2 linked regions of the Desulfosporosinus acidiphilus SJ4 genome follow. The main gene of each other region encodes a partner of the protein of the gene in region 2 in a complex. Links are inferred from orthologs where the notes say so. Each region holds a gene or a part of one and is shown on either strand. Other genes may lie near its edges.

What was found. The genes of interacting proteins can lie anywhere in the genome.
Region 1: the proteins of dnaB (region 2) and dnaG are in contact, whole or in part, in a crystal structure (PDB 2R6A), measured with the Geobacillus stearothermophilus proteins. The link is inferred for Desulfosporosinus acidiphilus SJ4 from one-to-one orthologs. Residues at the interface, in WP_033016901.1 of Geobacillus stearothermophilus: Ser13, Glu15, Ala16, Gln18, Glu91, Leu92, Asp94, Ala95, Val96, Pro97, Thr98, Ala99, Ala100, Asn101, Tyr104, Tyr105, Ile108; in WP_049624496.1 of Geobacillus stearothermophilus: Lys456, Leu457, Leu458, Pro459, Ala460, Asn463, Ala464, Leu467, Leu535, Leu536, Ile537, Ala538, Gln544, Glu545, Asp548, Tyr549, His552.

The regions. Positions count from the first base shown.
Region 1 is NC_018068.1:4,123,343-4,126,283, forward strand. It holds dnaG (DNA primase), read right to left. Parts: upstream 2,428-2,941; coding sequence 574-2,427; downstream 1-573. Other genes in the region: rpoD (RNA polymerase sigma factor RpoD), read right to left, coding at 1-584; DESACI_RS18945 (GerMN domain-containing protein), read left to right, coding at 2,851-2,941. UniProt on the Escherichia coli protein: RNA polymerase that catalyzes the synthesis of short RNA molecules used as primers for DNA polymerase during DNA replication.
Region 2 is NC_018068.1:4,890,953-4,894,071, reverse strand. The notes cover bases 117-2,970. They hold dnaB (replicative DNA helicase), read left to right. Parts: upstream 117-803; coding sequence 804-2,138; downstream 2,139-2,970. Other genes in these bases: DESACI_RS22340 (NAD(P)/FAD-dependent oxidoreductase), read left to right, coding at 2,493-2,970; lonC (Lon family ATP-dependent protease), read left to right, coding at 117-765. Also shown: more of lonC, read left to right, coding at 1-116; more of DESACI_RS22340, read left to right, coding at 2,971-3,119. UniProt on the Escherichia coli protein: The main replicative DNA helicase, it participates in initiation and elongation during chromosome replication. Travels ahead of the DNA replisome, separating dsDNA into templates for DNA synthesis.

The sequences.
Region 1 (2,941 bases), 770 kb from region 2 along the record:
AATCCTAAATTGCCTTCTTGAATTAAATCTAAGAAAAGCATGCCTCTGCCGACATAACGTTTAGCAATACTAACCACGAGCCGTAGGTTAGCTTCAGCCAAACGGCGTTTTGACTCTTCATCTCCTGCCTCCATACCTTTGGCTAAAAGGATTTCATCCTCAGCCGATAGCAACGGAACCCGCCCTATCTCTTTCAAATACATTCGGACAGGATCGTCAATGCCTACCCCTTCCGGTACGGTAAGATCTACTTCAGTCTCCTCTTCAATCTCATCTGGATCATCCACCAGATCCTCGTCATCATCAACTTTGCCCTTTTTCAAGACTTCCTGTTCGACATCCTCAGGCCCAGGCACAACGTCTATTCCCATTTGAGCAAGTTGTTGGTAAATATCATCAATTTGATCCGCAGAAAGCTCAATCCCCTGAAGAGCATCCATGATCTCAACATAGGTAAGGGAACCTTTCTTTTTGCCATTTTGTATAAGAGCCTGAACGTTGTCCATTTGCTGCTCTTCTTTCACCTGTCCCCCACCTTCCCTTGGATCTATTATTTGAGTGCCTTTAACCTTACTATTTGCCACGTTTCAACCGCTCTCCTATCTCTTTCAACAGAGCCATGGCCCCAGCCATGTCACCGGATTTTTCTAAGGTTACCATGCGTTCCTGAAGATCTTCTACAGTTTCTTCTGCTTGTGCTGAGAGAATACCCTTAATACAATCTTCAAAGAGGCGCTCGGTTTGGGAGGTATCTAACTCTTCCAGGAGTAAGCTTGCCAAACGACTTTGTATCGTTTCGTTGCCATGGGCAGGTAAACTACCTTCCTGATCGAGATAATCAAAAATTTGTTGGTGTGGAGAAACTCTCCAAAAGGATGAACCCAATTTTCCTTTGATTCGTTTTACAAAGGAGATGTCTTCTAAGAGCAAACGCAAAAGTGTTCGTTCTGCTCTGTAAATTCCCAATTCAACGGTAGGTTGAGGGCCCTCCGCTTCCTCCTTACATATAATGGCATTAGTAATAGTATCCCTATTTTTCACAGAACTAATCGGATTTTGCGGAGAATATTCCCCAGATCGTTCTTTTTGGTGATTTTTCTGTCCCAGGCTTTTAATCTCGCGTTGTATAGCTTCTAAGGTAAGTCCTAGTTCTAAACTCAAGAACCTTTCATATCCTTCTCTTTCAACTGGACTGACTACCTTAATGACATCAGGAGCGAGTTTATGCACTAGTTCTACCTTCTCTAAAATGTTCCGAGGAGGTTGGTTGTGTGTCAATATTCGATATTTAAATTCGATAAACGTTGCCGCTTGCTTAAGGAATTCATCCAATTCTTCTCGGCGATGCTTCTTTAAAAATTCATCGGGATCTTTGGCTCCTTTTAAGGTTATAATTTCGGCCTGGATTCCTGCATCACGTAGGATTTCCCCTCCCCGTAACGCAGCATTAATTCCAGCATCATCCGAGTCATACAAAAGAACAACACGCCTGGTATACTTTTTCAGAAGGTTAGCCTGCTCCCGTGTTAAAGCAGTCCCTAAAGAAGCCACGGCATTTGGATACCCGGCATTCTGAAGTGCAATAACATCCATATAACCCTCCACCAGAAGAGCATAACCTTCTTCGCGAATTCCTTGATGAGCACGATGCATTCCATATAGATGGTGCCCCTTATTAAAAAAGGTTGTCTCCGGAGAGTTTAAATACTTTGGAGCAGAATCATCCAAAACCCTTCCACCAAAGGCGATGGGTTGATTGCGGCGATCTAGAATACTAAACAGAACTCGATTACGAAAGCGATCGTAAAATTGCCGTCCTTCCTTCTCGGGCTTTCCCCTTTCCAAGGCTAAGCCAGCTTCAGCAACTTCATGGGGTTGTACTCCACGCGTTTTCATATATTCGAGTAACCCATCCCAGCGATTAGGAGCATATCCTAAACGGAACTTATTCATGGTCTCGAAATCTATGCCACGTTGTTTAAAATAGTGTCGCCCAGGCTCCCCTTCCGGTGATTTAAGAAGAAGATTATTGTAGTAGTTGGCAGCCCATTCATTGATTTCTTCAAAGCGTCGCCGGAGCCGAGTTTTTTCTCGCTCTTGAGTCGACATTTCTTTTTCCGGGAGCACAACTCCGCACCTTTGCGCCAATTTTTGAACACTCTCTAGAAACGTCCAATTCTCCTTCTTCATAACAAAGGAGAAAACATTACCCCCGGTATGGCAGCCAAAACAATAAAACATTTGTTTTTCTGGGGTAACTGTAAAACTTGGTGTTTTCTCAGGATGAAAAGGGCAAAGGCCTAAATAATTCTTACCCTTACGCTGCAGACTGACATATTCAGATATAACCTCAACGATTTCAGTACGCAAACGTACTTCCTCGATAATTTCTTCTGGAATCAATTCCTCGCGAATTCTATTTTCCACGTTCTTCGCCCTTCGATTTGCTCTCACAATTCATAGGGTTTGTCAACCCTATCTCTATACAATTCTTCGCCGAAAATTCACGGAATCCTCTTTTTTAAACCACTTATCATGAATTAGTTTTAGAATGGATACAATTATCAATTCCAGAACTATATAATTCTCCTTTTCAAGCGATAATCCCTCTTTTCTTCGACAAATATTTACCGCGTTTTTGTACTTTTTGCTTTACAATAACCCTTATCTATTGCTGCTTCTCAATGGAAGAATAAATCATACTCTTTTACATAATCAAAAAGCATGTTAGAATAAATAATAAAGTCTTATTTTAAATTAATATTTTATAAAGTTTGAACCTTTCACTGAGTCTCTTATACGCTATCTCAGTTTAAAGTAAACGTTTGATTATGTAAGGAAGGTGAAATTATGACGAGAGGTTTTCATAAACTACATATCTTCGCATTGATTTCTCTGTTGCTCAGCGTGACCTTGTTGGCGGGATGTAACTCAGTTAAAA
Region 2 (3,119 bases):
GATGTCCAACACATAATCTGCCAAGCCGCTGAAAAACTTGGCGTTGTTCTTGAGGACAAAGTTCCTGAGATCATTAGTGAATATGTTATCGAGGGCAGAAAAGCGACGAGCATTTTGACGGATGCCTACGGTTTAGCAAGGTTCCGCAATACTGACCAGGAAGTCGTGCGCATTACCTGCGCTGATGTTCATGAAGTCCTGCGATCATCCCGTCTTACTCCCTATGTTTTTCGGAAGGCTCAGGCAAATCTGGAAATCGGCCGTATTTTGGGGCTGGGAGTCGCCGGCTTTTTAGGCTCAGTTTTGGAAATAGAAGCGATAACCTTTAAAAGCCAGGAAGATAAAGGGAGTGTACGTTTTAACGAAACGGCCGGCAGTATGGCAAGAGATGCTGTCTTTAATGCCACGGCAGTGATTCGCGAATTAACTGGAGAGAATCTTCGCAATTATGATGTTCATGTCAATGTAATTGGCGGAGCTAAAATAGATGGACCGTCGGCGGGGCTAGCTACGACATTGGCAATATACAGTGCTTTGAAGAAACGTCCTCTGCGTCAGGATGTAGCAGTGACTGGGGAAATTTCAATTCAGGGCAAAGTTAAACCTGTTGGGGGCATCTATGAAAAAATATTTGGTGCCAAACAGGCTGACGTGCGTAAAGTCTTAATTCCTCTGGAAAATATGGTGGATGTCCCTCAAAGCTTGCGCGGGATTGAAGTCATAGGGGTGGGTACCATTGAAGAGGCTATGAGACACATCTTTTAAGTGCCGAAGATTGTGAGTTACCGGGAGGAGAAGCAGATATGGAACTAATAAAAGTTCCACCGCAGAACTTAGAAGCTGAGCAGGCAGTCTTAGGGGCTATGATGCTTGAACCTGAATCCGGCAGTTCTGTTTTTGAATTACTTCAAGCCGATGATTTTTATCGGGATAATCATCGTTTGATTTTTGCAGCCATTCGTGAGCTCTTTGAAAAAGGAGCCCCTATCGACCTTGTAAGCGTTGCGGAAATCCTGCGCCAGCAGGGGCGATTAGATCAGGTTGGCGGTATTGCTACAATTTCTGAGATTGCCCGTTCGGTGCCGTCGGCAGCCAACGTAGAGTATTATTCCAGGATAGTTAGTGAAAAAGCGCTTTTGCGCCAGCTTATACAAGTGACCGGCAGCATTTTTGAACGGGGTTATGAACCCGGCGAAGAAGCGAAAACGCTTCTTGAAGAAGCGGAAAGGTTAATACTTGATCTCTCACGCAGACGAGTTAAAGATGGTTTTAGCATAATCAGGGATGTTCTTTTAGATACCTTCGAGAAAATCGAATATCTTTATGCTAATAAAGGAAATCTAACCGGGATTCCAACCTTTTTTACAGAGTTGGATCGAATGACTTCTGGATGGCAGCCCTCAGATCTGGTGATTATTGCTGCCCGTCCATCCATGGGTAAAACAGCATTGGTTTTAAACATGGCTCAAAACGCTGCAGTTCGGGGTAAAGTTCCCGTGGCGATTTTTAGTCTGGAAATGTCTAAAGAACAGTTAGTACAAAGAATGCTCTGTGGTGAGGCGATGGTTGATCAGCAGCGCGTCAGGACGGGCGATTTATTGGATGCAGATTGGCCAAAGCTGACCCGAGCGGTGGGACCTTTGTCTGAAGCCCCCATTTTTATTGACGATACCGTAGGAATTTCCTTAGCAGAGCTGCGTTCAAAGGCTCGGCGCCTAAAAACGGAGCATGATCTAGGCATGATTATTATTGACTATTTACAGTTGCTGTCTGTAGGAAAACGATCAGAAAGCCGACAACAAGAAGTTGCACAGATCTCGAGATCGCTTAAAGGGCTTGCACGGGAACTCAAAGTTCCGGTAATTGCCTTATCTCAGCTTAACCGGGGTGTGGAACAACGACAAGATAAACGCCCGATTATGTCCGACTTATTAGAGTCCGGAGCCATTGAGGCTGATGCCGATGTTATATCTTTCATTTATAGGGACGAATATTATAATCAGGAATCAGAAAAAAAGGGTATTGCAGAGTTAATCATAGCTAAGCATCGTAATGGTCCTGTGGGGACCGTAGAATTGGGTTTCTTGAAAGAATTTACTAAATTCGTAAATCTTGATCGTCAACACCAAGTGCAATAATAAGTTCCTTCTGTTCACTTTTCCGGACAGAAGGTTTTTTTGTACTATTGACGCCCCAGGCAATAAGTTTATTCTTGAGGGTGAAGCTGCCTTCCTTTGAGGTCTTTAGTATTCGGGGCAGTTTTCTCAGGGTCGGTTTTATACGTTCTTTACCAATCGCAGTGTGTATTGGCTGCAGAGTAAGGCTTAAGCATATGGATATTTATGTAATTATCTATCGAATATTATTCATGTATTCTTAATGAATGTTCGGTAATTGCATTGACAATAGCAGGGATGATTGTTAAGATGAGAGTGTTTGCGATGAAAAGTTCCTTCTCGGCGCGAATATAAATCTCTCTCGGAGGGGATACCTTGAAACATGAAGTTGATATCTTAATTATCGGAGCAGGGCCAGCCGGTATATTTACAGCGTTAGAGCTGTCTAAGCACAATAAAAACCTGAAAATTCTGATTGTAGACAGCGGGCGTACCATAGAAAAAAGAAAGTGTCCTGCTAGAACTACCGGAGTTTGTGCTGGGTGCAATCCTTGTTCCATCACCAGGGGCTGGTCTGGGGCAGGAGCTTTCAGTGACGGAAAATTATCCTTAAGTCCCGCCGTGGGCGGTCGTCTGACGGAATACATGAGGGAAGATCAAGCACAATCACTGATTGACTATGCGGACTCTATATACCGTCAATTTGGAGCTCAGGAAAGGGTCTATGGTCTGGATACTCGCCGGGTCGAGGAAATCCAATATGATGCATCCCGGCATAATATTCAATTAATTCATTGCCCCGTACGGCATTTAGGAACTGAGTTGGCCTATGAGGTTTTGAAAGGCATGTATCATCATTTAATGACCGAGACAAATACTGAATTCTGGGAACTTGCTGAAGTCAAAGATATTCTGGCAGATCCCTCAGGTGTCCAAGGGGCGGTCATTCAACGCCGTGATAAATCTGAGCTTGATGAAGTATCAGCACGCTATGTTGTTGCT